Regions from separate parts of the Paenibacillus sp. YPG26 genome, predicted to be linked through region 1. Evidence: predicted binding sites of a transcription regulator. Region 1 holds the regulator's gene; each other region holds the start of a gene.

Region 1 (7,717 bases):
TTAATCCCTACATCTTATTATACCCCTGATGTCGAATAATACATCTTTTTATACCCAACATCTAATAATATCTTAGCACGAATAAAAAGTAAAAAAAAATTACCAACCTGATAAAATCAGGCTGGTAACAGAACGCTGTCACGAAATTGACAACGAAATTGTTCTCCGGAGAGACGTTCCTCATGTATAAGAATTTCAAGAGATTTGTCGAATACCGCCGAGTGCGCAATCAAAGCAGATTTGGTGCGTGCCGCAAGATCATCCAGGATCCGGCTGTTCTCATTCATGAGAACCTCCTTCGTAACCATATCCATATTGACAATGCCAAGCCGGGTGAGCCCTGACGTCATCATCGTATGCACAAGCTTGAGCGCCTGCTCAAAGTCATTGCGGGAACCCGTACTTCTGCCCCCATAATAGATCTCCTCGGCAGCAGCTCCTGCAAGAGCGACCATTATCTGTCCTTCAAGATATGATTTGGTATATAAATACTGCTCCTGCTGTGGATTATGACGCACATATCCCAAGGCCTGCCCACGAGGACTTAGAGCAACCTGATTCACACTGCCTGGAGCCACAATCTCAGCCAGCACAGCATGTCCGAGTTCATGCACAGCTACTCTGCGCTTCTCTTCCTCCGTTGACTCCCTGTCTGTCTTCTCACCGAGCATAACCTTGTCCACACCCATAGACAAGTGACGCTGGTCAATGATCTGAAGGTTCTCCCTCATGGCATAGATGGCTCCTTCATTCATGACACTCTCCAACTGGGCTCCTGAGAAGCCATAGGTCTCCTCGGCAAGCCTATCAAGGCTAACGTCCGCATTCAGCGGCTTATTCTTGGCATGCAGCTCAAGAATGTGCTTGCGCCCTTTCTTATCAGGCAATTCAACCTGGATATGACGGTCAAAGCGTCCTGGGCGCAGCAGCGCACTGTCCAGCATCTCTTTGCGGTTCGTTGCTGCAATGACCAGAATGCGAGGGGCGTCCGAGTTATAAATACCGTCCATTTCCGTAAGAAGCTGGTTCAGGGTCTGATCGTACTCCCTTTGCTGGCCGCCTTCACGTTTGCCCCCGATTACATCAATCTCATCTATGAAAATAATTGCGTTCTCTTTCTTCTCCTGTGCGGCACGTGTACGGGCTTCCTTGAACAATTCCCGAATGCGTCCTGCACCCACGCCTACATACATTTCCACGAACTCAGAACCTGAGGCTGCCACAAATACGGACTTGGTATAATGAGCCGCAGCCTTAGCCATCAAGGTTTTACCGGTTCCCGGAGGACCGGTCAGCAGGATACCTTTTAGCGGACGAATCCCGAATTTCTGAATTTCTTCATGTCTGACCATGAAATCAAGGGCCTCACGAAGCTCCTGCTTCGCATTATCCTGTCCACCAATTTCTTCAAAAGTCAGCTTAGCGGGACCCGCCTTCTTCCGCTTGCGGTCCTGGGAAGCACCTACGGTAATTCCGCCTTTCATTTGAACCACCGCAAAGAGAGCACCGACCATAGCTAATCCAATCACGATCGGAATAATATTAACTCCGATATATGCAAGGAACACAAGCAGCACCGTGACAACCCCGACAACGATTTCTTTCATGAACTTAGACATTATTCCATACCCCCATCTCACCCGGCACACGCGGAAGTATTATGAACTTGCTGGCTTTACCGTCAGACAGAGATACATAAATGTTCTGATTATCCATTACTGTATTCACTGATAGTCCTGGTGTACCTTCTTTGAGCTTTTCAAGCGTAACTGGAATCTCGGTATATTTCTTGTTGTCCATAGCTTCCGCTACCGGAAATAGCGCTCTTGACCACCACTGATCAAGCACTTTGTTGGAGTGATCCACCACGGTTAATCTTAACTTGCGAGTGCCGATAATTGACTTGCCATCCACCGTCAACTGCTTAACCAAACCTCTTAAATCTGTTTTTGGCTCCAAATCGAGTTTCAAGTCCACCTGTTTCTGGTTAATATCAAATTGAGCATTCTTCACACCTTCATAATTGGTAACCAATTTCTTGAGCGGGGCCTCAACCCCAAACTGACTATAGGCGAACCACCCACCAAAAAGAAGGGTAGCGGAGATAACAGCGCTAGTAATTAATGGTACAAGACGTAGTTTCAATGGATATCCCCCTTAATAAAATCAATACATTAATAAAATTAATACATAAGATACATAAGAATTGCAGCTTTCGAAAAAATTAACGGATTTCTCCGTTTTTTTGTGTACCCTTTTATATTCATTTGTACAAGCAATAGTATATCATAGAATATATACTTTTTTCTAAGCTTATTTTAGAAAATAATTGAAATTATTGATATATTCTTTCAAAGTTCAAGAATTGTTCGCAATTCAAAAAAGACCTTCCTATTTAATTAGGAAGGTCTTTTTGCTTAGGCACACCTGCAATAAAGCCTATCGATTCGGTAATGTATAAGTATTAGGCAATGCCTGTCCATCTGTGAACCGATAGAATTTGTAGTTGTAGTGATCGCCTTCTTTATAGAACAATTGATATACGTATTGCTTCCCAGTCCCTTGGTCAAAGATACCCGGAACAAGACGAACAATGGAGATATCCGGCATCTGGGACTTGATGCTGCTCTTAACCTGTTCCAGGCTAACCCCGTTCTTGGCCAGCTCCTGATGGTCAACCTTGCCGTCCACGACCCAGACTACAATATCTTCTCCTGCTGCATTTTTCCCTTCAATAACCCAGCATACCGTATCCCATACAGATTTACTGGCATGCGTGAACGAAGCCAGATTAGCCTGCTGCTTGGCTACAATCACCGCCGCGTCCTTCTCATTCCAGTAATCTTCCATGGTATACACATAGTAGCGCTGAATACCGAACAGGATCAGCAAGACAGTAAATACGGATATCAGGATCCGTTTTGTTTTTCTCTTCATGCGATCACTCCCCTTCACTCAGAAGTGCTCCGCTTAGCGGGAGAGCAATCCTTCGAAACAAGCCTGAGCTTCTCTGCGCACCCGCTCTTCATCAATGGTTAGACAGCTGCCATGCTTGACTACCTGATTCCCGTTCACCCAGACATGCTCTACATCTTTAGGACCCGCTGAGTATACAATATGTGATATAAAATCCGTATGCGGAATAAAATGAGCCTGGTCTGTGTTCAAGGCAATGAAATCTGCTTTCATGCCTTCAGCCAGCCTTCCGGTATTCGGAAGGTATACCGACTCTGCCCCGTAGACCGTTCCCATCTTAAGCGCTTCTTCTGCCGGTACAGCTGTAGGATCACCGGATACACCTTTATGGATCAAGGCTGCCAACCTGATCTCTTCGAACATATCCAGATTGTTATTGCTGGCAGCCCCATCTGTACCAAGGGATACGACCACGCCTGCCTTCTGTAGATCAACAACACGGGCAACTCCGCTTGCAAGCTTCAGATTACTGCCTGGATTGTGCGAGACTGCAACTTTATGGTTGGCAAGAATCCCGATTTCTTCATCAGTTAGATGCACACCATGGGCAATGATCGAAGGCCGGGAGAAGAAACCAAGCTTCTCCAAATGCATCGTTGGACGAAGACCATACTCTTCGATATTCTGCTGCACTTCAGCAGCTGTCTCGGACATGTGGGTATGGAGCGGCAGATCCAGATCATGTGCAGCTTGTACGAACTTCTCAATGAACGCAGGCGGACAAGTGTATGGGGAATGCGGAGACATCATGGTCGTAATCCGGCCATCCGCTTTGCCATGCCAGTCCTTAGCGAACCGTATTGCTTCCTCAAGCTTCTGCTGCTGTACGTCCTCTGGGCACAGCCCGATGGCACCGCGCATCAACACAGCACGGATACCCGATTCGTCAGCTACCTTCGCCACTTGATCCATATGATCATACATGTCCAGGAAGGTTGTTGTTCCTCCTTTAAGCATCTCGACCACAGACAGGGCTGTTCCCCAATATACATCACGGGAAGTGAACTTCGCTTCCATCGGCCACATTTTCTCCTGCAGCCACGCCTGAAGCAGCATATCATCTCCATAACCACGAAGCAGGGACATCGCAGCATGACCATGTGTATTGATCAGTCCTGGTGCGAACAGCAAGCCTCTACCATCGAACGTATCTGTTCCTTCTTCAATCTCCGGGCGGGCCTCTCCCACATATGTAATCAGATCGTCCTCAATTAACATATATCCCTTAACAACAGAACGTCCCTCTTCCAACACAGCAAAGCTTCCATTCTCGATTAACCATTTACGACTCATTTGTCAGTGCTTCCTTTCCATCTCCCAAATAATAGGCCAGACTGAGCAGATCGGTTGTAAAATCAGCAGCGTGCAGCCGCACTTGTGCAGGCACCTTCAAAATTGTAGGCGCAAAGTTAAGAATTGCTTCAATACCGGCTTCGATAAGCTGATCTGCAACGCGCTGCGCCTCAAAGTCAGGGACCGTGATGATTCCAATCCGGATCCCCAGCTTCTTCACGGTAGCAACCAGATCTTCTATCGGCTGCACAGTTAGAGAATTTATTTTCTGGCCGACTTTCTGCTCTGAAGCATCGAACACGGCCACGATCTTCATGTTATCCTTCAGATAAGTATTGTAGTTGGACAGAGCCTGACCCAGGTTCCCTGCTCCAACCAGAGCCACATTAATCTGCTGGTCCAGATTGAGAATCTGGCGTATCTTCTCTATTAGATAGGCGACATCGTAGCCAATACCTTTTCGTCCGAAATCACCAAAGTAAGCAAGATCCTTGCGGATTTGAGCCGGATTGAGATCCAGCTTCTGCCCAAGCTCCTGTGAGGAGACGGTTGAGACTTCCCGGTGACTCAGCTCATTCAGAAAGCGCAGATATACGGGCAATCTGCGCACCACCGCATCTGAAATTTTCTCCGACTTCATTTCTTTTCCCCCTAATGCAATTGAGTCCGGTCATTACCGGTGCTGAAGCCATTCCGAAATCCGGGGCACCATCTGATTGGTGGGCATATGCTCCATCTTCGGGCCTGGCAGAGAATACAGGAAATACTTTCCGTAGTAGGACTCCAGAATTCGCGTATCATATACAATTACGATACCGCGGTCCTGAGAGGAACGCACAAGCCGTCCAAAACCCTGCTTGAAGCGGATTACTGCTTGCGGTACAGACAGCTTCATAAAAGGATTCTTCTTCTGCTGCTGCAGCCTTTCGCTCTTGGCTTCCACCAGTGGATGGTTCGGGGGTTGGAACGGCAGACGCACGATAGCCAGACTCGTTAGAGCCTCACCGGGTATATCCACGCCTTCCCAGAAGCTGCTTGTACCGAGCAGGACAGAGGCCTGCTGGCCCTGAAATCTCCGGGTTAGCTTGGTCCGGTTCCCGCTGTCCACCCCTTGTCCAATGACAGTGATCCCCTGAGCGGACAGAACCTCCTTCAGCGGATCATACACCTGTCTCAGCATCCGGTATGACGTGAACAGTACGAGCATCCGACCCTCCGTAGCCACCGCCGAGTCTGCGAGAGACTGCACAAGTGTGTTCACAAAATGATCGTCCCCGACACTGCCCTTCACACTCGGGAAATCCCGGGGGATGACAAGCAGAGCCTGTTCCCTGTACTTGAACGGGGAAGGAAGCAGTGAAGTGAGCAGCTTATCCTGCTCGGAAGCTTCCGTTAGACCCAGCTGTTCGATCATGTACTGGAACGACTTATCTACGGATAAGGTGGCAGAAGTCATGATGACACTTTTCTTTTTGTCAAAAAACAGGGCTTTAAGCTGTTCGCTTACCTCTACAGGCACCGCAAAAATCTGCAGAGACCGGCTTCGGTAATGACCGTTACCCTCAAGCCAGTAGACGGTCTCCTCATTGTCAAGCTTCATAAATGAACGAATACTGTCCCTCTCTGCTCCCAAATCCTTGAAAAGTCCACTGATATCCGTCACCAGGCTCTCGGAGCTGTAGTTGTCGTCATCATCCTTCAGCTCATTCACCATACGTTCACCCTTGCGGATTACCGTGCCCATGGTCATATAGATCTGATTCTCGATTTCACTAAGCGCATCCCAATTCTTAGGCTTCTTGTGCGGAAGCAGACGAAGCACGAACTGTCCCGGATCTCCCGGAGCCGCATCGCTTCGCTCAGGCATAAGTCCGAACAATTGATCGCTGAGACGATCCCAGCTCTCCTTGATCTCAAGAATCTCCGGGTACAGATTATCAATCACGCTTACCCACTCACTTGCTTTCTCAGACCCACTGGTCTGAAGCTGGGCCCGCAGGTTAGGGAGCTGCCCGGTTCGGCTGTCCTTGTAGAGGCGGGTCAAGGTATGCACGACGGTGAAGTACTTCATATTCATACCTAAATGCTTGCCTGCTACTTCTTCCAGATGGTGCGCCTCATCAATTACAAGACGTTCATAACTTGGAAGCAGCTGATGCCCCGCTTTCACATCTGTGAACAGCTTGGAGTGATTCGTGATTACCACATCAGCCACACCTGCCTCATGTTTGGCTTTATGGTAGAAGCACTTGCGGAACCACGGGCATGAGCGGCCGAGGCATGAATCCGATTCGCTGGCAACCGTCTCCCAGAAATCAGCCCCCCGGTTACCCTGGTTCAGTTCTTCATCATCGCCCGTCTCGGTCTGGGTCAGCCATACGATCATCTGAGCGGCTATCATTACCTCTTCCTTGGGTGTCGCGAAGTCTCTCTTGTTTATTTTATGTTCAAATTTGCGCAGACACAAATAATGCCCCCGTCCTTTGAAGATGGCTGCCCGAAATGGAAAAGGAACCACGTCCGTGAGCAGAGGAATATCCCTCTCGCGAAGCTGCTCTTGCAGGTTAATAGTATGTGTACTTACCATAACCTTCTCTTCAGACTTAACGCTGTGATAAATTGCAGGCAGCAGGTAACCGAGTGACTTCCCTGTGCCGGTGCCCGCTTCAACCAGGAGGTGCTTCTCCTCATCAAAGGCCTGCATGACGTCTCCAAGCATAATATTCTGAGCTTCCCGCTCCTCGTAACCGGGAAGTTTGCCCTTCAAATTGGCACGAACCTCATCCATGAACTGTTCGAAAGACTTATCCTCAAGAGGATTATCGAAATCATCACTCCGCGGAGGCTTGATATCGATCCAATCTTCAGTACGAAGCGCGAATTGACGATAGTACGTATAGCCATCGGTTGAAGGATCCGTCTCCCGTTCTCTGTCCTGCAGTGCAGCATCATAGAACCATCCCAGATCACTGTCCTCGCCTGAGAACAGGTCAGACAGCCGCTGCAAAGCAAGCAGAGGAAGCTCATCAATTTCTTCCAGACATTTAATAAATATAAGTGCGGTTGCCAAAGCATCGGAATCCGCTTGATGCGGTCTCTCATGAGTTATTCCGAATTCACCCGACACAAAGCCAAGCTGATACGAGGTAAGCGAAGGAAACATCACTTTCAGGAAATCCATCGTATCCAGAATTCTGCCGGTAAAGGGCAAATAGCCCGTCTTGTCCAAAGCACTCTGCAAGAAATTAAAGTCAAATGCTACATTATGTCCAACGAGGACCACATCGTCCAGCAGAGGGACCATTTCCATCATGACCTCATCCAGTAAGGGTGCGCCATGGACATCCTCATCGGTTATCCCTGTTAGCCCGGAGATAAAAGGCGGGATCGGCACACTTGGCTTCACATAAGAAGAATATACCTGACTAATCGTGCGATCGTGATCTAT
Region 2 (7,717 bases), 960 kb from region 1:
TTTGGCCAGTGTCAGGAACAGGAAGAAGATGCCGGCCAGCCTTGCGCTGCGCTTCTTCAGCAGGATGCCTGAGACGATCATGGCTACGGCATACAGCGCCCATATGGCAGACAGAATAAGGTGCCTGGTGTCAAAGCTCAGCTCACGTGTAAGAACACCATTAATTTGAGTGATGAATATCAGGAGCAGAATCGGCCCAGACCAGTTCCACACCTGCCGCTTTAACAGCAAGTAAGGCAGCTCCGGCAGGCGCTTCAGCACACTTGCGATCAGAGCTGTAGAACCTAGCAGTACGATCCAGCCGGCAGTCTCCATAGAAATGATCTCCGGTATGGGATGCAGCAACAGCAGCAATAGTCCCGTCGCGTAGATCAGTCCGCCCGTTACAAGCTGCAGAGTCCGGAGGGGCTTCATACCGAGCAGAAGGGCCACAGTCCCTTGAGCGATCAGGGCGGCGGCGAGACTGGCTGCATGCAGCAGGTCGAAGAGCCAGAGGAACCAGGCGAAGCAGGCGATGCTGGTGTAGATTGTGAAGTCTTTGTGCCATACAAAGTTCCAGAGTGCAGTTATGCTGTAAATCAATGCCCAGACACCAATCACAATCCCGTATATGGCCGATTCATCTCCATAGAACAGGAGAGAAGTCCAGCCAGAGAGCAGGGCGAACCCGGTGAATAACAGAAAGGGGTTGCCGCTGACCCTCGCGGACGATTTCAGGAATGAGAGGATATATAATCCTGCATATTGAAAAATCAAGGCGGCTAAGTAGGCATAACGAATGGACTCTATGTCTGAGCCCAGGTACAAGGCGAACAAAGGAATATGAAGCATGAAGAAAGCTGTGAAGTAAGCGGTACGGAAGGAATACAGGACAGCGATAATCATGATCGCCACCGAGAACAGCGCCTCATACCCGGCGAAGATCCAGGCGTCGGGAACCTCCGAGCGGATCAGGAAAGGAATCAGATAACCGCCGACCAAGGTAATCATGATCAACACCTGAGACCTGTGCCGGATGGCCGTGAAGACGCCAGCCCCTATAGATAGAATATATAGTACGAATGAATGCGGGGCCGGAATCAATTCATATAGCATGTGGGCCGCGAACAGTGTGAGCATCAGAATGGCGATAGAGCCGCCCTGAAGAACCTGGCCGAGCGCCTGACGTTTGTGACGGAACTGAATCTCCCCGTACCAGAACAGAAGTGCAGCCGCCGCGAGTCCCAGCATACAGCGGACAGGTTCAGTAAGGATTCCCGAGCTTACTGCGGCATTGAAGCCCCACAGGATGCCCAGCAGCAGAACAAGCACAAATACTCTGGGCAGCCAGATTCGGGCAATTAAATGTTCCCAGTCAACCCGGGGTTTCGGGACTTGGGAATGAACAGGTCCCTGTACCGGTTCACGGCCTTGATCATCCGGGGGAACTCTGCGTTCTTGTCGTGACCCCGGGAAGGGCCTCACTTTCTGGGTCTTGCTCTGTTCTTGCCGCAGCTGTTCAAGCTGCCTCTCCAGGTGCAGCACTTTCTTCTCCAGCTCATCAACCCGGTGTTGAATATCCAAAACTCAGGCACCTCCTATAAGTTGCCGTACAACTGTGTTGCTGACTCTTCATAAATTTGGTAATAGTATACCACGAATCGGGAACCGGTTATCCGCGCATGCGCGCTGCCTGCCAATATTTTCGTGTCGATAGAGCTAGTCTTTTCTGATAGTATTGCGGGGTTCGACAGTTAATCAGAAGAGGTGGACTAAGGTGAGGCAGGCAAAAGCGGGAATGGCGGTATTGTTGGTCATTGGTATATTAAGCGGTGTGCTGGGTGTACAGGGCAAGGTCTCTGCCAGCGCAGAGAATCTTCCATTTACGGACCTCGGCGGTGCTTATGGAACTTACGAGATTGCTAGTCTATATAACAAAGGGATCATGAAAGGAACATCTCAGACTCTGTTCTCTCCGGACAGGCCGATTACGCGGGCGGAGAGCCTGACCGCGCTAATTAGGCTGCTTAAGCTTGAACCGGTTCAGGGGTCTGTTGCCGCATTCGCGGATGTGCCTGCCAGCAGGTGGTATTACGGTACAGTGCAGGCAGGTGTCAATCTCGGAATAACCGAAGGGACATCGCCAGCTGTATTTGCTCCTGAACAGCCTTTAACCCGTCAAGAGGCGGCGGTATGGCTCGTTCGCGCCTTGAAGCAGCAGAATAACGAGGTGAGTGTTGCGCCAGCATTCAGTGATCGGGGGAAGATGGCCAGCTGGGCTGTGCCGTCGATCGCCAAGGTACAGCAGCTGGGTCTGATGCAGGGAGACGGAGGGGAGTTCCGGCCAAATGATCCGATTACACGCCAGGAGACGGCGGTGTTGATGGCAAGGGTTCTTGAGACCCGTGATTGGTCTTCCAAGATTAACGGGATGCCTGCAGCGGGTATCCAGCTGGGCTGGCAGTATGGCCAGACCACCGCCCAGTATGAGCAAAGTGTGCTGAAATCGAACGTGAATACGCTGTCTCCGCGTTGGCTCTTTCTGGAGAAGAACGGGACGGTCGGTCAGGCGGTCGACCGGTCCCTTATCAGCTGGGCCCAGGAGCATAACAGGCAGGTGTGGCCGATGGTGGGCAACCGGTTTGATGCGGATGCCACACATTATATCCTCACAGACCAGGCAAGGTCAGCTGCCGCAATCAAGCTGATCGGGGATCTGGTTCGGAACTACAGTCTGGACGGGATCAATCTGGACTTCGAGAATGTCTATCCTTCGGACAGAGCAGCCTTGACCTCGTTCGTGCGGAATTTGGCGGTACGTCTTCATCAAGAGGAGGCGGTGCTCTCCGTCTGTGTCTCGCCGGATCTCGGGACCGACTGGACGGAAGCCTTTGATTACGCGGCACTGGGAGCTGCGGCGGACTACATGGTGCTGATGGGATATGATGAGCATTGGGGAGGGGGAAGCACAGCAGGTTCAGTCTCTTCGCTGCCTTGGCTGCAGAGAGGGCTTGACCGGCTTGTTGCGGTTGTCCCTGCGGGAAAAGTTATTCTGGCCCTTCCTTTATATACACGGGATTGGTCTCTGAATAGGAACGGGGCGGCGGTCTCCTCGGCAGAGCTGACTTTGATCCAGCAGAATAGACTGGTTGCACAATATGGTCTTCGCCCTAAATGGAACGGGGGGATTCAGCAGTACACTGCCGAGTATACATCGGGAGCCGTGCGCCACCGGATCTGGATGGAGGACGGACGTTCCCTGTCAAGGAAATATGCAATGGGCGCAAGCCGCAGGGTCGCAGGCTTCGCGTATTGGTATGTGAACAGTGAGAGCGCGGATGTCTGGCCGGCTCTGCGAAATGCAAACCGGTTCAGCGGGTACGCTTTCTGAGGATTACTTCCCTCTACGGAGCACTTGATTCAATACCTCGGATAGAATAAGCCCCATTGCTATGGCGCCTGAGATAAGAAAGGCTTCAGCAGCCAGCTGGACGGCTGCAGTATAATCATTCTCCACGAATTGGCGCATGGAATCATAAGCGAGACCACCGGGGACAAGAGGTATAATGCCGGCAACACTGAAGATGATGAGAGGCATCTTATAGAATCGGGCAAAAAACAGGCTGAGCATCCCCACCACCGCAGATGCGCAGAGGGAAGCCAGCACAGGACCTGAGCGCGGCTGCACCATCAGATAGATGAACCAGCTCAGCATGCCGGTCAAGCCGCATTGGAGCAGGGAGCGCTTGGGCGCGTTGAACAATATTGTGAACGCAGCGGATGCGATGAAGCTGACGACCAGCTGGGCTGCCATAACCATATCAGATGACCTCTTTCATGATTAGAAAAATATAAACAGGACAGCGATGCCTGTCCCGATAGCGAAGGCGGTCAGAAATGCTTCCGCTCCGCGCGAGAGACCGGATACCAAATGGCCGGCCATCAAATCCCTAACCGCATTTGTGATCAGCAGGCCGGGAACGAGGGGCATCACAGAGCCGATAATGATCTTGTCAAGCTGGGCGCCAATTCCTGACTGAACCAGCAGCATGGAGACCAGGCCAACAAGGAAGGCGGCGAACAATTCGGCGAAGAACTTGACCTTGACCAGTCTGTGGAAATAAACCACGGCGGAGTACCCGATCCCGCCGCTAATGAACGAGGGGATCAGATCCCTCCAGTCACCTTGGAACATGATCGTGAAGCTGGCGCTGGCAATGGAGGCTGCGGCGATCAAGACCCATACGGGAAAAGCGTGTGCGGCTCGATCTATTCCCAGCAGCTCCTGCTTGGCCTCAGCTGCCTGGATTGTTCCATTCGTGAGCCTGCGGGAGACACTGTTCACAGCCGTCACCTTCTGCAGATCCGTGGTCCGTTCAGCAATCCGGATCAGCTTGGAGGAAGCCTCGCTTCCCGCTTGGAATATAATCCCGGTCGGTGTTACATAGCTATGCGATAGAGGGATGCCAAGACTTGCGGCCATACGTGTCATCGTGTCTTCCACACGGGATGTTTCGGCTCCGCTTTGCAGCATGATTTTGCCGGCGAGCAGACACAAACTGGTAGCTGTGTCCACATCAGCTGTGGCTAAGGATTCAGAGGAATCCGGGTTATGCTCCATATGGATCTACTCCTTCTTGGCCTGTAACTCGATTTGAACGAACCTATTATATCATGGGGAGACAGACGGCGGCATGTTTAGCTTGAAGGGGAAAGGGTAAGTGATAATGAAGCTGCACAAGTTATAATTGTGACAAATTTATAAAAATAATTTGAACAAATTATGAACATTTTGTAGCGGATTGTGGTATACTTAATTTAAAGCAAGCCCTTTCAACATTTAATCAGGAGTGATGAACATGTCAGCTAAAGTATATCCTTTCAGTAAAGTCCAGAAAATGAAAGACGATGGCTATACCGTTGCCTTTTATATGACTGTAATATCCTGGGCGCTCCTTGCATTCGGTGTTGTGCTCTGTCTCTTCAATCTCTCTGAGTTCAATGACCGCAATATGGCCTTGATGGGCGGCCTCGGTGCCATGATCGCCAGTGTATTCGTGTATACGATTGGAACCTCGATTTATCTGGTTCAATCCAATTCGCACAAGACTAATGACTAAATGAGTTCTTGCTATAGAACGGAAATTTATTAAAAAACCCTTTAGACGAATGTCTTAAAGGGTTTTTTTGCGTCCATATTAATAGTTGTGAACACTTCGTGAAAATAATGTCTGCAAATGGAAAGGAATTTATGACGATTTCGTTAAAACGTGACAAATCTCACATGCAATCTGATAAACTGAAACAGCTTTGATCTGTATGGGTATTTATATTAATAAGTACAGCTTGAACCTGTGGTATCCATCGGTTCATTCTGTACCTGATGAAGAGGTGATGGGAAAATGAAAAGCAAGCGGACCGGCTGGAAACTGCTCACGATTCTGGTCTTGAGCTATGCTGTGATCATCGCAGTGTCTGTAGCTCTCGGATGGGATAAGTTCATCGTGCTTGATCCGAAAGGACCTGTGGCTGAAGTTCAGCAAAAGCTGATCATTCTAACAGGACTTATATGTATGGCCGTCGTGATTCCAGTGATTGTACTCATGGTCTACATTGTGTGGAAGTACCGGGATACTCCAGACAATGATGCGCCTTATCAACCAGAATGGAATGACAGCAAGCTGCTGGAGACCATTTGGTGGGGGATTCCAATTCTTATTATTATCGTGCTCAGTATCTTCACAGCGCGCGATACGTATAAGCTTGCCAAGCCCCCGGTAACAGACTCCAATCCGATTACCATCCAGGTGACTTCACTGGACTGGAAATGGCTGTTCCAATACCCGGATCAGAAGATTGCGACTGTTAACTATGTGCAGATTCCTGCAGGTGTTCCGATCAGGTTCCAGCTGACTTCGGATGCGCCGATGAACTCCTTCTGGATTCCGCAGCTCGGTGGTCAGGAATATTCCATGCCGGGTATGGCTATGCAGCTGTGGCTGCAGGCAGACAAACCAGGCAAATATTTCGGCTCCGGGGCCAACTTTAGCGGTAGGGACTTCGCCCACATGCAGTTCGAGGTGGAGTCGAAGCCTCAGGCAGAATTCAATGAATGGGTGAAAGAGGTCAAAGCCTCCTCGCCAGAGTTAACCAAAGAGGGTTACACTCAGTTGGCGAAACCGAGCACGGCCAAACAGGAATTCTTCTCATCTTATCCGGATGAATTGTATACCGAAATCGTTGATAAGAATGGCGGTATCTATATGAAGCACTCGGATGGCTTGAATTCCGGAAGTTATAACGGTTCGACAAGACCATAATGATAGGCGAAAGAGGGTAACGTAATGTGGGAAAATATTAAAGAGTTCGCCTCCACTTTTTTCGTCACCGGTGATCCGCTGATTTATGGTGCGGATGTAGCCATCGTACTGACGAGTATCGCGATCGTCTTTGTACTGACGTATTTCAAGAAGTGGACGTGGCTTTGGCGGGAGTGGATCACTACCGTCGATCACAAAAAAATTGGTATCATGTATCTCATTGCTTCACTGCTTATGCTTTTCCGCGGCGGGGTCGATGCGCTGCTGATGCGTACACAGCTTGCTCTGCCAAACATGAAGTTCCTGCAGGCAGATCACTACAACGCTGTATTTACAACACACGGTACGATCATGATCCTGTTCATGGCGATGCCGCTGATGTTCGCTTTGTTCAACCTGGTTGTGCCTTTACAGCTGGGCGCCAGGGACGTAGCTTATCCGTTCCTGAACTCCCTGAGCTTCTGGTTGTTCCTTATGGGAGCCATGCTGTTCAACTTGTCCTTTGTTATCGGGGGTTCACCAGATGCGGGATGGCTCAGCTATCCGCCGCTCTCCGAACTGTCCCATAGCCCGGGTGTCGGGCAGAACTTCTATATATGGGGGATACAGATTTCAGGTATCGGTTCCCTGGCAACCGGGATTAACTTCCTGGTAACCATCTTGAAGATGCGTGCACCGGGTATGAAAATGATGAAGATGCCGCTGTTCTCCTGGTCTGTACTTTCCAGCTCGATCATGATCATCTTTGCATTCCCGATTCTGACCGTTACGCTGGCGCTTCTCTTCCTGGACAGGTTCCTGGGCGCTCACTTCTTCACCATGGATCTGGGCGGCAACCCGATGCTGTACGTCAACCTGATCTGGATGTGGGGTCACCCGGAAGTATATATCGTGGTTATTCCGGCCTTCGGTATCTTCTCTGAGGTGGTCGCCACCTTCTCCAAGAAGAAGATATTTGGTTATAAATCGATGGTCTTCTCCATGATGCTGATCAGTATTGTCTCCTTCTTCACTTGGGCCCACCACTTCTTCACAATGGGTTCCAGTGCGAACGTTAACGTATTCTTTGCCATCTCGACGATGGTTATCGGTATACCAACAGGGGTTAAAGTGTTCAACTGGCTGTTCACCATGTTCCGGGGACGGATTACCATTTCACAGCCGATGCTGTGGACCCTTGGCTTCATCCCATGCTTCGTTGTGGGTGGGGCAACCGGTGTCATGCTGGCTGTAGCTCCGGCCGACTACCAATATCACAACAGCTACTTCCTGATCGCCCACTTCCACCAAGTGCTGATCGGGGGCGTTGTATTCGGTTATCTTGCAGGGATGTACTACTGGTGGCCGAAGGTGTTCGGATTCAAGCTGGACGACCGTCTTGGTAAATGGGCGTTCTGGATGTGGAACATTGGCTTCTA
Region 3 (7,717 bases), 1.8 Mb from region 1:
TCCACGACTTCGAATACAAGCTGGGCGACAGGGATTCCCGCGATAATTCCATCGTCCTTGGCATGGATAATTCCCTTGGATTCATGCCCGAATGGAATAGTTACCGATGTGGTTACGTCTCCAGAACCGACATCTTCTCTTAGCCAGCTACGGACGGATTCAATCAGGCCTTCATTATATCCATTAAATATCATTGATCCCAGCCTCCAACATTCCTTTTTGATGGTGGTGAACAATGCGCTTCAGCCAGTCGGTGTCTCTGCGTTCCGGATAATCCTCCCGGTAATGTCCACCGCGGCTTTCTTGCCGGGCAAGTGCAGATTCCGTTATGAGCAGCGCACAAGTCAGCATATTCGCATACTCCAGTTCCTCACTGCGCCGCAGCTCGAATCCAAAGATATCGGTCTGCTGCTCCAATTCCTGGAGAACCTTCTTGAGCGAGTCCTCAGTCCGTCTGACTCCCGCATGCCGAACCATCGCCTTCTGAAGCTTCAGTCTACGCTCGCTAATCTTGAAGCTGGCCGGGCCCGACCGCTGAGCCTGGTAAGAGATATTCTCCCCAGCTGTCTTCAAGGGAACAAGCTCCCGGATCCGTTCCACAATCCGGCGGCCGAACACAATCGCCTCGGTTAAGGAGTTGCTGGCCAATCGGTTAGCTCCATGAATACCTGTTGAAGATACCTCGCCGCAAGCGTACAGCCGTGCGACCGAAGTCTCTCCCTGCAGATTCGTCATTACCCCGCCCATCATATAGTGTGCAGCAGGAGCAACTGGAATCCAGTCACTGGTAATATCAAGCCCGTACCGAATGCAGGTCTCATATATGGTGGGAAAACGATTCATCACCATCTCTGGGGACTTGTGTGTAATATCCAAATAGACAAAAGTGGACTTCGTGGCTTCCATCTCACTGACAATCGCCCGGGCCACAATATCCCGCGGAGCGAGCTCCAGCTGAGGATCATACTTCTCCATGAACCGGTCTCCATGAATGTTACGGAGAACTGCTCCCTCTCCTCTAACCGCTTCCGAGATCAGAAACCGCGGAGCTCCGGAATAGCTTAGGGCGGTAGGATGGAACTGGATAAATTCCATATCGCGGATAAGCGCTCCGGCACGGTAAGCAATCGCTACTCCATCCCCCGTAGCTACCTCCGGGTTTGTAGTGTAGCGGTATAGCTGCCCGGCTCCTCCGCTGCACAATACTGTCGCATCTGCACGCAAGAAGTACCTTCCACCATCAGGACCCTGGAGCAACGCACCCAAGCATTCCTCATTTTCTGTAATCAAGTCAATGACATAATGATGTTCCAGTATCTCAATATTCTGGCTCTCACGGACCTTTTGGGACAGCGCACGCACAATCTCATATCCGGTAGCATCCCCATTCGCATGAAGAATACGCCGATGGCTGTGGGCAGCTTCCTGAGTCAATGCTAATTCGCCGTCCTCCTGATCAAAGGCAGCTCCCATCCTTATAAGGTCTCTTACTCCTTCAGAGCCCTCATGGACCAGCACATCCACCGCAGGACGCAGACAGAAGTCAGCCCCTGCAAAAAGCGTATCATCCCGGTGCGACTCAGGAGAGTCCTCCTCCGAAATTACGGCCGCGATTCCCCCCTGAGCATAACGTGTATTGCTCTCCATTAAACCGTTCTTCGTAATCAGGACAACACGGCGGTCTTCACTTGCCTTAATTGCTGTGAATAAGCCCGCAATCCCCGTACCAATAACAATCACTTCTGTCTCGCGTACCGGAATTTCTCCCAGATCAAAATCCACTAAGTATTTAGGTATCATTTCGTTCACCTGTCTTTAGGGCAAGAGAGTAGCGCATGCTACTTAACTTGTAACATGCGCTCTAGGGATGCTCTGGCTTTGTCTGCAACAGCCGGAGGTACATACACTTGTGGCTGCATAGTCTCCAGACATTTAACCAGCTTCTTCAGATTATTTACTTTCATATTCGGACATACCAGAAACTTGGTAGCAAAAAAGAACTCTTTATCCGGACTATCCAATCTGAGCTGATAACCTGTACCGTCTTCTGTCCCGACAATGAACTGCTTGCATTCGGATTGCTTACAGTAATCAAGAATGGCTGTAGTGCTGCCTACAAAGTCTCCCATCTCAACGACCTCAGGACGGCACTCGGGATGAACCACGAACTGGGCCTCCGGATACTTAGCCCTCATTTCAACCACGTCTTTGACCGTCAGCATGTCATGGGTGTTGCAGTACCCTTCCCAGATGATCATCTTCTTATCGGTATGCTGCTGAACATAGGCACCCAGATTCTTGTCCGGTACCCAGATGATTTCGTCCGCATCTACAGAATTAATCACTTTCACCGCGTTAGACGAGGTGCAGCAGATATCTGTCTCTGCCTTGATCTCTGCTGAAGAGTTAATATAAGTAACGACCTTGGCATTCGGATGCTCGGCCTTCACCTTTCTTAGTCCGTCCACATTCACCATATCCGCCATTGGGCAGCCTGCCCGCTCGTCAGGAATAAGGACTGTCTTGTTCGGAGCCAGGATCTTGGCGCTTTCTCCCATAAAGTGCACTCCGCAGAATACAATGACCTCAGCATCGGTCTGTGCCGCTTTCTGGGCCAGCAAGAAAGAGTCTCCGCGAAAATCGGCGACCTCCTGGATTTCATCTCTCTGATAGTAATGAGCTAAAATAATGGCATTCCGTTCTTTCTTAAGCTGTGCAAGCCGCTCCCGAAGTTCGCGGTTCTGCTCGGCTTTGCGTTCCAAAGCTAGTGCCTCCACCAGACATCCTCCCCTGTATCTTAACAGCAATATGGATTAAATTAAGCCTCTCCCATCCGGTCTCTATGTCTATCCGGACAATCCAAAACTTTGTGCATTGTTTAACAATTAATTTACACAACGTGAGTTCTGCTGTCAATCAGCCGCAGTCCGCAAAAAAACCGGAAAACACCAAGTGTTTTCCGGTTTGCTTAGACAATTGCTTCCTATATACCTTTGTTGATCCGTCAGAAAGTTGCTAATTACAGCGGCGTGCTGCCACCATTTCCGCTTCCATCTTGATCCTTCGGCTGCGGTGGTGTTGTAGGGGCATCCTTCACGGTTCCCTCAGGTGTATCCACTGGATGATCGCCGCGGATGTCATTTGCTGAGCTTCCCGGAACATCATTCGGGATATCTCCGCTTGGACCTTGCGGCTGAGCTTCCTCATCTCTAGCTTGAATGCGTACATTCACATCTCCAATTGTATCTACAATCGGGGCGCCAGATTCCGACGATCCACTTCCGTCTCCATCCGGATCCGGAGTTAGCTTGCCTGTCTCGATCAACTGTTTGATTTGATCCAGTTCGAGTGTCTCCACCTCAAGGAGTGTTTCAGCAATGAGGTGAACCTCTTTGGAATGTTTCATCAACAGCTGCTTACAACGTTCATAGCTTTCACTGATGAAACGCTGCATTTCCTGATCGATCTCATAAGCAATGGCATCACTATAGTTCTGCTCGTGCCCAATATCACGGCCCAGGAACACTTGACCTTGGGATGTTCCGAACTGCATTGGACCCAGCTTCTCACTCATACCATACTCAACAATCATGCTGCGAACAATGCTGGTAGCCTGTTGGAAGTCACTGTAGGCACCTGTTCCGATTTCTCCGATGAACAGCTCCTCAGCTACACGTCCCCCTAGAAGGCCGGTAACCTTATCAAGCAGCTCCTGCTTGGTGACCAGCATGCGGTCTTCCTTAGGCATCATAATTACATATCCACCAGCACGGCCACGTGGAATAATAGTAACCTTGTGAACCATATCCGCATGTTCAAGGAAGTAACCCACAATCGTATGACCCGCTTCATGGAAAGCCACTATACGCTTCTCACGGTCACTGACCACGCGGCTGCGCTTCTCAGTACCCACGATAACACGGTCGATGGCTTCATCTACTTCACGCATGGAGATATCCTTGCGGTTACGGCGTGCGGCAAGCAATGCCGCTTCGTTAAGCAAGTTCTCCAGGTCTGCGCCAGTGAATCCGGTTGTACGCTTAGCGATAACATCCATGCGAACATCCTTGGTCAGAGGCTTATTACGCGCATGCACCTTAAGTACAGCTTCACGGCCCTTCACATCTGGGCGGTCAACCGTAATCTGACGGTCAAAACGTCCCGGACGAAGAAGTGCAGGGTCAAGAATATCCGCACGGTTCGTTGCAGCTACGATAATAATGCCCTCGTTGCCTCCGAATCCGTCCATTTCTACAAGCAATTGGTTGAGCGTCTGCTCACGTTCGTCATGTCCGCCGCCGAGTCCGGCACCGCGCTGACGACCTACCGCGTCAATCTCGTCAATGAAAATGATACAAGGAGCGTTCTTCTTCGCATTCTCGAACAAGTCACGGACACGGGACGCGCCGACACCGACGAACATTTCCACAAAGTCCGAACCTGAAATACTGAAGAACGGAACGCCTGCTTCACCAGCTACTGCACGGGCAAGCAAAGTCTTACCTGTACCTGGAGGGCCCACCAGAAGTACCCCTTTAGGAATACGGGCTCCGACAGCCGCGAATTTGCGGGGATCCTTCAAGAACTCAACGACTTCAACGAGCTCCTGCTTCTCTTCATCCGCACCGGCTACGTCTTCAAAGGTAACCTTCTTCTTCTCTTCATTGTATAACCGGGCCCGGCTCTTGCCAAAGTTCATAACCTTGCCGCCGCCGCCTTGAGCCTGGTTAAAGAGGAAGAAGAACAGAATGAACATAATAGCGAGCGGAACGATCGAGGTCAGGAGCGTAAGCCAAATGCTGTCGCCCTCCATTTTGTCCCAACTGTAGCTTATTTTGTTCTTCTCGCTGTAATCAGTAAGTTCAGCGACTACATTAGTATCATATGGAACATAGGTCTGAAAGCTTTCTTTGTTATCGACCTTGTTCTTGTATTTACCGGTCACCCGATATGCATAACCGTCAAATTGACCTGTCAATTCCTTGACATTGTTCGCCTGAAGCTGCTGGCGCAATTGGTCATATCTAGGGGTGTCGGCCGCTTCGCTCCCACCGCTGAGGAATTGGACGATGCCCACCACGACTAAGAAAAGAATTAAATAAAAACCAGAATTCCGGATGAACCGATTCATCCCCTACCTCCTCTCAAAACACTTAAGTTATTTTACCATAGCCTGTCTTGCCATCTCAACAATGGCTCAGGGGAGGCACTAGGCACTTGCGAGTGCTGTCTTAGCTGGTGTAGATCTCAGGCTTCAGAATCCCGATGTAAGGGAGGTTGCGGTACTTCTCGGCATAATCCAGACCATACCCGACCACGAACTCATCGGGAAGGACAAACCCGGTGTAATCCGCTTGCAGATCTACCGTCCGGCGTGCCGGTTTGTCGAACAGGGTGACTATAGTAGTGGATTTCGCATTTCGGCGCTGCAGCACATCGACCAGATAACTCAGCGTAAGCCCGCTATCTATAATATCTTCGACGATTAGCACGTCACGTCCTTCTACTGAAGTATCAAGATCCTTGATAATCTTCACCACGCCTGATGACTTCGTGGATGCACCGTAACTGGAGACAGCCATAAAGTCCAGCTCCAAAGGTACTGTTATCTCTTTAACCAAATCGGCCATGAAAATAAAGGCTCCTTTGAGGATGCAAATAACCAGCGGATTGCGACCCTCATATTCCTGACTGAGGATCTGGCCGAGCTCCGCCACTTTCTCCTGCAGCTGTTCCCGGCTGATAAGCACTTCTTGAATATCGTTCTGCAATGCAAGAACCTCCTAAGTTATACTATGAAAGCCTGACTATGGCGATAACCGGTTACCTTCCGCCTTCATGTTATCTGCACGCGCAGAATGGACGAGGTATGACTCCCTACGGCAGCGTGAGATGACCTGCGGACACCGGGCAGCCATAATATTCGGCCGGTTGCATCTGTTATAACGGGAATGGCCCAGCGGATAGATGGAGGTATTTTCTGATCAATGAAAATATCTTTAACCTTTTTGCTTCCGTTTAATCCCATGACTTTCATGACATCTCCCGGCTGACGGGAACGTATGATCAGCGGATAGTTGATCTTATCCGCATCGAACAAGGCCTCATCGTTACCGGATGCCTTCCAGTCTGATTCCCCAGACTGTGCGCCAAGCGGCCGTAAAGTAAATCTTAATTCTCTTCCGGTTTCGGGTATCGGTAATCTTGCGGGAACTTTCTCCAGACGATATGTATATTCCAGCTTAACCTTATCCGCATTCTCCGGTAAAATGGTTACCTCATCGTACTCTCTAATGCATTGCAGGCCCCCGCCTAAGTCAAGACTCCAATTGGAGGGGATATCCTGCAGAACACGCTCGCGTATGACCTCAACCTTCAGAAAGTCCAAGTCAACCGCGTTCAGAGGCAGATAATTCAATATTAGTTTAATCAACCTCCGTTGTAAAGCGACATGTAAGCGGCCGAAATCTCGTGCTGAGAAGGCAATTCCGCCTCCAGATGACCTGGCGAGCCGGGCATAGGCCTCCTCGGCCGCTTGATGCATGTAATCGTCTTCCTCACCAGCAACTTCAGCCAGGCGACTCAGCGATTCAGCCAACTGACCATTATATTGCCCCAAAAAAGGCAGCACATCCAAGCGTACAGCATTACGGGCATATTTATTACTCAGATTACTGCTGTCAGTTACATACGCCAAACCACAATTATGACACACCCGGATCAAGTCTGTCTTGTATATACGCAGCAGGGGTCTGATAAGTTCCACATTTTTTTCGCGCCGCTTGATCCTCATGCCGGCGAGTCCCGTCATCCCGGTCCCCCTCAGGAGCCGGAGCATGACCGTCTCAGCCTGATCATCCCCGTGATGGGCCAATGCGATAGCCGAAGCGCGGTATTGATCCGCGACGCTGTGAAGGAATTCATACCGCTTCTCTCTGGCGGCCGTCTGCAGGCTCATCCCGGTCTCGTCTATAAAAGCCGGTACATCATAATTGCCCAGCTCGAAGGGAATACCGAGCCTGCCTGCAGTCTCCCGAACGAATTCAGCCTCCGCATCGGACTCCGCTCCGCGAAATCCATGGTTCACATGAGCGCAGACAAGGCGAAGCGAGGAATCCGGCTCTGATGCTATATGATGGAGAGCATGCAAAAGAGCCACAGAATCCGGACCGCCGGATACTGCGACTACAATACAGTCATGAGCAGACCATAAGTCATATTTGCGCGCTATGCTGCGCACATAAGTTACAAGCTGATTCATGTCTTCCATGCAATTCTCCCCTTGCTACGTCTGCCAAGTCAACAGATGTGAACGATTAGCACTTCTAACGAAGTGTCAGATAGATGGCGCAGACAAGCATACACAATGAAATGGCAAACGCGCTCTTAAGCCAGCCTGGTGTTCTGCGGACCGATTGCCGCACGGGCTTCCGCGATATCATTCTTTTCCAGGCCTCATAAGCCTCATCCGTGTGTGCGAACCCGCCGCTGATTGCCTTCTTCAGCCAATGGGAATAAGGACGAAGACGCGGCTCTTGATTCAGAATCTGAACCAGATCAGCGGCACTCCGGGTCTGCGGAAGCTGATTCGCAGCCGACTTCAGACGGCTCTCCGACAGCATATGGATACATACCACGGCAAAAGAAAACCAGTCATACGCCGGATCAGCCGTCCGGCCTCCCGCATTCCAGAAGCCGCGGTCATACCATTCGGTGA
Region 4 (7,717 bases), 1.8 Mb from region 1:
AGAACCCTAGGTCTATAATCAATCTAAAAAAGGAACCCCGCGGGGTTCCTTGACTCTTTCCGTTATTAGCAGCGCTGCCTCAGATATTACCTGCCGTTCCGTTTCACATCAACTACAGTGGAGAAGAAGGTGGCCCCTCCTCCCATATCCGCAAGGCGGCTCGGGGTGAGTGCGTTGGCACGCTGTCTCCCGTTATCTCCTTCCCACCAAAGCCCCTGACTGACCACGATGCCTGGAAGCATCTTATCTACGACTAGCGCTTTGACAATGAAGCTGCCGCGATCGTTCCACACTGTGACTTCATCGCCATCGTTAATTCCCCGATGCCGGGCGTCTTCAGGATGAATCTGAAGGGCAGGGCCTTTCTCAAGCCGCATCAGCTTTGGCACATTGGCAAAGGTCGAATTCAGGAAGCTGTGATTCGGCGGGGAAATGAACATCAGCGGATAGGTGGATTCCTTACCCGGACGTCGTTGTCCGTCATAGCCCTCATGCAGTGGCACGTAAGTGGGAAGCGGAGGCAGACCCGCCTCAGCCAGCGTGGCTGAGTACAGTTCGATCCTGCCTGATGGCGTTGTCAGACGATCCAGATAATGCAGCCGCTCATCTATATTAAGCTGTACGAATCGGCGATCCTTGAGCGCTTCATAGGTAACCCCTGTGAGATACGGGTTATTCTCCACCTGGAGGGCAGCTTGGATCATTTCAGGCTCCGTCTCCTGGAATGCCTCGTCCTCAAAGCCCATCGCCTTTGCCAGCAGCTTGAAGGTCTCCACATTGCTCTTGCTCTCCCCGATTGCCGGGATCACCGGCTCCTGAAGCTGCACATAAGTGTGCCAGTAGGAAGTATACAGGTCCGTATTCTCAAAGGTTGATGTGGCTGGGAGAATTATATCTGCGTATTTCGCGGTATCTGTAATGAAGAGGTCATGAACCACGGTGAACAGATCCTCACGCAGCAGCCCCTGCTCCACTCTGCCTGTCTCCGGAGCCACTACAGCCGGGTTGGCGCAGTAGACGAACAAGGCATGAATGGGAGGGTCAAGCTGCAGCAGCACATCGCCAAGCTGATTCATGCTGACGCTTCTCGCTTCCGGGTTCGGCCGCAGGTCAGGCCGTTCCAGCGCTTCGCTGTTAACTTTGGCATAGGGTCCATTGGACTTGAAGGCCCCGCCCCCCTTAACCAGCCACTGACCCGTCAGCGCAGGCAGGCAGGTGATGGTTCTGACTGTCATACCGCCATTGTCATGATGCTGGAGCCCGTTGCCAATATGAATATACGCCGGTGAAGTCTTCCCATACATCATGGCAAGCTTCACAATGTCTTCCGCAGGCACGCCTGTAATCGTGCTTACAAGCTCAGGTGTATACTCCCGGACATGCTCTCGCAGCTCCTCATGACCTACCGTGTACCGGGCAAGGAACGCCTCATTCACCAGACCCCGGTCAAACAGAACATGCATCATCCCCACAGCTAGTGCTCCGTCTGTTCCCGGATACAGCGGTATGAACCAGTCGGCCCGCTCTGCGGTCCGGTTGCGGTGAACATCGATCACAACCAGCTTCGCTCCGCGCTTCCTGGCCTGTTCGATAATCGGAATCATATGCATGTTCGTGCTAACAATATTGCCGCCCCATACAATGAACAGCTCGGCTTCCGCAGCATCCTCCGGAATCGTCCCGCCGCCGAAACCCATCGTATACTTAAATCCCGCATTACCCGCAGCATTGCAGATCCCCTGCTGGAGCTTGGTTGATCCCATGCGGTTGAAGAACCTCCGGTCCATGCCATCCACACTGAGGATCCCCATATTGCCGTAAAAGCTGTACGGCAGAATAGTCTCAGGACCATGCTCCGCGATCAACTGCTTGTACCGGGCGGCAATCTCCGCAGCAGCCTCGTCCCAAGAGATGCGTTCGAATTTGCCCTCGCCCTTCGCGCCTATACGCTTGAGTGGATAGAGCACCCGCTCCGGATGGTATACCCGCTCAGTCATATTCCGTACTTTGTTACATATGGCGCCGCGAGTAACCGGATGCTCAGGATTACCCGTCACCTTGACAATTCTTCCATGCTCTTTATGCAGTAATAACCCGCATGTATCTGGACAATCCAGTGGACACACCGCGGGGAATATTCCATTCTCTTGGTCTATCAAGCTCATCTCTCCCCTTAACCTGATCAAATCTATCATAAAGGGAGCGCCTTCCGACTGCAAAAAATAATAATTCAACCCGTTTCAACTCAGAGCCAGGGAGGTAATAATAACTAATGTTCAGCATAAAGCAGGGTTATTCCCCCAAATCCTGCTTTATGCTGAATTTTTGTGTTGTAAGGTACACTCTAGACCACGCTCTTGCGAAGCGGCTCTGTGCCCCTTAACTCCGGCTTCGCTGCCGTCTTCTCTTTGACACCCCGGAGATAGGCCACATAATACGCCGCTGCAACGAAGATGGATCCGCCTACCAGATTCCCGAGCCATACCGGAACGAAATTCCCGAAATACACGGCCCATGTGTAATGCCCTGCAAAAATTGCAGCCGGAATCAGGAACATATTTGCAACCACGTGCTGGAATCCAATTGCCACGAAGGACATCGTAGGGAACCAGATGGCGAGGATTTTGCCGCTCATATTATCAGCCCCATAAGATAACCACACCGCAAGCGCCACCAGCCAGTTACATCCGATTCCCGACACAAAAGCCTGTATAAAAGTGGCATCCAGCTTATGTCCAGCCATCTCGACAGTCTTGGCCAGATAAGGGCCGGTCTCTGTCAATCCCGCCACATGCCCGAAGAAATATGCAACGAACAGTGCACCGGCAAAATTACTTAGCGTTATCACAAGAATATTAATGGCTCCCTCGCGAAGCGTAATCTTCCTGGCCATCCCGGCAAGCGGAACTGCCATCATATTGCCCGTCAGCAGCTCACCTCCCGCAAGCAGGACAAGAATCAGCCCTACCGGGAACACCGAAGCTCCAATAAATGTGGCAAAGCTGCCCCACGCCTCAGGCGCACTGGCAATAACGCGAATATCAAGCAAAAATCCCAAGGCAATAAAGGCTCCCGCCAAAAATCCCAGAATTAACATGTTAGCCAGCTTGTTATGTGCCTTGTGTGTTCCGTTCTGAACCGTTATCTCTGCAATTTGGTCCGGTTTATAATACGCCATACTAAAGGCCTCCTCAATAGATTGGTCTCTCACTCCAACCCTATTGTAGTGCGTGCCCACCGCTTATAAAGTAACAAAAATCATAATTAGTGAATATTTTCACATAACAAAAAGAGACCTTGTAACATGACAAAAGCTGCCCCCCTTATGGGAGGACAGCTGTGGAGATGTCAAGCTATGGTTAGCAGGCTGGTTCAGACATGTGCCGGCTGCTTCGATGGAACTGGAGGAAGCGCCTGAAGACCAGCGGTATTCAAGAAGTTCCAAGGCTTGTTGTAATGCGGCTGGAAGAAGAAGTCGATGAAGGCCAGCTGCTCCATCTTCATATTGTTCTGAACGCATACCGAAATCGTATTGATCGATTGAGTAAGCTCCGCTTTCGACATGAGCTGTGCCCCGAGAATGCGGCGGGTTTCTTTTTCGAATACGACCTTCAGCTTGACAGGTTCATGTGTCGGCATGAATTCAGGACGGTAGTTCTCGTTAATGATGACGGCATCGGCATCGATTCCCGCCTCTCTGGCTGCCACCTCAGTCAGCCCGGTTCCGGCGATGTTATCCTCATAAATCTTGATGCCCGAGGTACCTTGAGTTCCCATATAGGACACGGTAGGCTCAACCAGGTTGCGGGCTACAAGCGTACCCATACGAACCGCGTTGGTAGCCAGCGGAATATAAGCATGCTTCTTCGTTGGATTATAGAAGACCGCACAGCTGTCACCAGCGGCATACACATTCTTCTTGCTCGTCTGCATGAATTCATCCACGATGATCGCACCGTTATCCAGCATATCCACCTGACCCTTCAGCAGGCCCGTATTCGGACGGAAGCCGATACACATAATCACGAGATCTGCCTCGTATTCCCCCTTGGAGGTTACGACTTTAGTTACATTGCCGTACTCGCCTTCGAACCGGGTCACCTTCTCCCCAAGAGCAAGCTTAATGCCATGCTCCTTAAGATTGTCCTCAATGGCATCTGTGAACTCTGGATCCAGGTATTTGCTGAGAATGCGTTCTTCGGCATCTATCAACGTCACCTGCTTGCCATTCAGCTGGAAAGCCTCCACAAGCTCAACGCCAATATATCCGGCACCTACAACCACGATGTTGCGGGAATCCTTAGCCTTCTCGATAATCGCATTGGAATGATTCCAGTTCTTCGAGAGAACAATATTGTTAAGCTCGCTGCCTTCGAATTTGGGTACGATTGGCCATGAACCTGTAGTTACGATCAGCTTGTCATAGCTATCCTGGAATTCTTCACCTGTCTCCAGATTACGTGCGACCAGCACACTCTTGTCAGTATCTACACTCACTACCTCATGAAGCATCTTCGTATTCACACCCAGCTCGGCAAGCTGATCCGGCGAGGAATAGAACAGACCCTGAGGATCCTTAACCATACCACCCACATAAAGGGCGATCCCGCAAGACAAGAAGGAAATATTGTCATTACGTTCGTACACGGTAATTTCGGCCTCTGGATACAACTTGGCGGTGTTAACGATAGCTGCGGTTCCTGCATGGGTACATCCGATAACTGCTACTTTCATAATTACTTCCTCCTCCATATTTATAAGCAAAATATTTTTCAGCGCTCATCTTATCTCTTCATCATCTTGTGAAAATGTTCACTTTTAAAAGGATGATCTTGTGAATTAATTCACCTCATGACGTTATTATAGTGTGATTTTTTTCACATTACAATAGGTAAAGCAGTTATTCACATATTGTTCACAATCAGAAGCATTTTTTGCGTTGTTTCTAATTGCTTTTTTACAAGTCATGATATGAGGGCATTGGAGGATATCTGCTGCTATTGATGGTGCTGCGCTGTTGCTGTTACCGCTCTGTTGCCTGTCTTTTACGCTTGGCGGAACTGCTGCAATCCTAGTCTCCCCGGTGGGACGGTGGCCTATCCACTCCCCCTTTTCTTTTTAAAGGTCAATTATGCGGGTAATGGAATGCATATAAGGGAAAGATGAATCTAGGATCATGCTGCGTGAATTTTGATAAGGAGGCCGGATTTCATGAAAACCATTTTTGTCGCCGGAGCACACGGGGAGACAGGACGGCGCATTGTCCGTGATTTAATTGATGCCGGTTATCGGGTACACGGACTAGTTAGAACAGAAGATCAGGCAGCAGCAATACGGCAGGTGGGCGCTGAACCTTTTATCGGGGATCTGAACGGGGTATTCTCGGAAGGACTTAAGGGAGCGGATGCGGTGATCTGTGCTGTAGGCGCGGGGGCCTCTGGCAATCCGGAAGAAGTTGACCATCTAGGCACGGTACGGCTCATTGAGCAGTCCATCTTGGATGGTGTAGAGCGGTTCATCCTGATCAGCTCGGTCGGTACCCTAGCGCCTGACCAGATGCCGGATCTGCTGAAGCCTTTCCTGCTTGCCAAAAGACGGGCCGAGAAGGTGCTTGAGGAAAGCACGCTGAACCATACCATTATTCGCCCGGGCGGCCTGACGAACGAACCGCCGACTGGACGGGTTACGACATCCATAGGGGCGACCCGGCACGGGCGGATCTCCAGAGATGACGTTGCCAAGGCAGCGGTTCTCGCCTTGTCTCTTCCTCAGACCGAATTATGCGCATTCGAGATGATTGAGGGAGACGTTCCTCTGGAAGAAGCGCTGCAGCAGCTTAGGCAGGATCAGGCACAGGAATAGGAACGGAGCTGGGAATAGAAATGGAAACGATGGAATTAGAAGTGGGAATGAGAACGAAGAAAAGCAAGGACAAGAGCAAAGACAAGAAGGCTCGCGCTGATACGACGTGATCTCCTTCTATGTGAAATAAGCCGTCTCCCCATGAGGGAGGCGGCTTATTCCACTAACACGAAGCATACAAGATTACAATGACGAGCTAACGGCCCCTATGCTTGTCCTTGGCCTTCTGCCGCACGATTTCCCGCTTGCGCTCCTTAAATTCCTCACGCTGTGCCTTGCTGACCACCCGCCTCAGCCGCTTCCGCTGCTCCATCTGCAGCTTAATCGCCTGATCGGCATAACTTCCGGCGCCATGCGCTCTGCTCTCCTCGGCTGCAAGCCTCTGAAGCCGCTTGGGATTCACCCGGCGTGTGGGCATCAGCTTACCCTCCACCTCGGCTGTCATCGATTCCATAAGTGAAGTTAGATGCTTGCTAATAAATTCAAGCACCTCGGCATCAGCCGGTTCGGTGCCGAATATGAATCGGCCAGCCCGTAATCTGCCTTCTTCCTCTTCTTGCACCACACCCACCCAATACCGGCCTTCGTAATACACTGTTAACGTCATACCTGTTAACCCCCTCTGTTCATCCGAAAGCGAAGGACATCCCGAGGGGGGAAGGTTACTGCTCTCGAACGGCCAAAGCGGATGACTCGCTTCTGTGCCATAGAGAGGTCCGGACTACCAACCGGACTGTGTTTGTACGCCTTCCTTCTCATGATACGAGAACGCGCGCACAGGTGCAATTCATAGGACGGCAAAAGAAAAAGGACCGCTGCTGCGCAGTCCGATCCTTTATGAAGACTTCACCGCGGCCCTGATGGACGCCGCCTTTTCTTCCCGCTGCTCACGGGTTAATTTGGGACAGGAATAGCAGTATCCATGCCCCGTATCCGTCCGGTAAGCCAGGCAGCAGGTGGGCTTCATCTGCGACAACTGACCTGGATTATATAGATCTTCAATCCATTTGGGCTTGTAGTTAAATGGATTTCTGCTAAGGCCAAAGACGGAGGAATCCACGCCCTTAATCAAATACTCATGGTCTTCCTGCAGACGGAGACGATCCGCTTCATGTTCCAGTTCACCACTAATATGCCTGATGTAATAGGCAACACCAAGCGGCAGCTGTCCCCAGACCTGGGCCGCCGGAAGCCCCGATACATTTGCCAGCATCCCGAACACCGGGCGCAGTGTATCCCTGTAGAAGCCCTCAAGGGCATCTGCTCTCAAGCGGTCCCGTTCCTGTGCAGGCCAAGGATGTTCAGCCGCATCTTGAAGCAGGAAGAATAGGGCCGGGTAACCTTTCTTCCGGCTGATATGCAGGGACAAATTGGTCAACGAGAGATCCAATCGCGTCTCACTTAGAGAGATCATGTATTGAAATACAACACATACTCCGCGCCATGCCGAAGCGAAGTAGGTGGAAGCGACCTGCAAGTCCTGCCCTTTGATCTCTGCCTGAAAGGCCTTAAGGAAATCTATAGCCTGATCTTCCTTAAGGAGGTCAGAAGCCTGAATGCTTAGAACCGCATCATGAGGCTCTTCTCTTACGATGTTGAACAACTGCTCGAACTGTTCATAATTGAGTTTCACAAATGTCCCTGCCTTCCTGTGACCTGGCTAATATTCCAGGCTATCTTGAAGATGCCGCTCTCATGCCCACACCCGCTGGCCGGACAGCGGATTTCTTGGCTGGTCTAAGCTCATGGGGGCGGGAAGCAAGATCATACGGAAGACACAGGGGCACGCCGCTGCGAGGGTCCGTCACAATATCAGCTTCAATTCCAAACACCTCACGAAGCACATCCTGGGTTA

Evidence for each region. Region 1 encodes Rex, which represses fermentation and respiration genes when NADH is low (regulators of the CRP and FNR family bind a similar motif). Its sites were predicted from a motif close to TTGTGAAATATTTCACAA; they were not measured.
Region 2: LDO05_RS03955 (ubiquinol oxidase subunit II) is a predicted target of Rex. The motif match lies at 5,248-5,265, and genes of this name have one in related genera.
Region 3: nadA (quinolinate synthase NadA) is a predicted target of Rex. The motif match lies at 2,868-2,885, and genes of this name have one in related genera.
Region 4: LDO05_RS16990 (formate/nitrite transporter family protein) is a predicted target of Rex. The motif match lies at 3,266-3,283, and genes of this name have one in related genera.

The regions. Positions count from the first base shown of each region.
Region 1 covers NZ_CP084530.1:1,827,225-1,834,941, reverse strand. Annotated here, with positions in the region: gene LDO05_RS08650 (AAA family ATPase) at 117-1,619, opposite strand; gene LDO05_RS08645 (hypothetical protein) at 1,612-2,145, opposite strand; gene LDO05_RS08640 (cell wall elongation regulator TseB-like domain-containing protein) at 2,440-2,937, opposite strand; gene LDO05_RS08635 (amidohydrolase) at 2,971-4,269, opposite strand; gene LDO05_RS08630 (redox-sensing transcriptional repressor Rex) at 4,259-4,909, opposite strand; gene dinG (ATP-dependent DNA helicase DinG) at 4,943-7,717, opposite strand, start outside.
Region 2 covers NZ_CP084530.1:871,858-879,574, forward strand. Annotated here, with positions in the region: gene LDO05_RS03930 (DUF2339 domain-containing protein) at 1-1,563, opposite strand, end outside; gene LDO05_RS03935 (S-layer homology domain-containing protein) at 1,757-3,370, shown strand; gene LDO05_RS03940 (threonine/serine exporter family protein) at 3,374-3,793, opposite strand; gene LDO05_RS03945 (threonine/serine exporter family protein) at 3,821-4,600, opposite strand; gene LDO05_RS03950 (hypothetical protein) at 4,839-5,099, shown strand; gene LDO05_RS03955 (ubiquinol oxidase subunit II) at 5,382-6,299, shown strand; gene LDO05_RS03960 (cbb3-type cytochrome c oxidase subunit I) at 6,324-7,717, shown strand, end outside.
Region 3 covers NZ_CP084530.1:56,669-64,385, reverse strand. Annotated here, with positions in the region: gene nadC (carboxylating nicotinate-nucleotide diphosphorylase) at 1-194, opposite strand, end outside; gene nadB (L-aspartate oxidase) at 184-1,800, opposite strand; gene nadA (quinolinate synthase NadA) at 1,839-2,777, opposite strand; gene ftsH (ATP-dependent zinc metalloprotease FtsH) at 3,020-5,131, opposite strand; gene hpt (hypoxanthine phosphoribosyltransferase) at 5,232-5,771, opposite strand; gene tilS (tRNA lysidine(34) synthetase TilS) at 5,837-7,270, opposite strand; gene LDO05_RS00275 (serine/threonine protein kinase) at 7,326-7,717, opposite strand, start outside.
Region 4 covers NZ_CP084530.1:3,588,287-3,596,003, forward strand. Annotated here, with positions in the region: gene LDO05_RS16985 (molybdopterin-containing oxidoreductase family protein) at 87-2,165, opposite strand; gene LDO05_RS16990 (formate/nitrite transporter family protein) at 2,345-3,178, opposite strand; gene LDO05_RS16995 (FAD-dependent oxidoreductase) at 3,373-4,734, opposite strand; gene LDO05_RS17000 (SDR family oxidoreductase) at 5,212-5,862, shown strand; gene LDO05_RS17005 (YjdF family protein) at 6,059-6,469, opposite strand; gene LDO05_RS17010 ((2Fe-2S)-binding protein) at 6,698-7,495, opposite strand; gene LDO05_RS17015 (ABC transporter ATP-binding protein) at 7,536-7,717, opposite strand, start outside.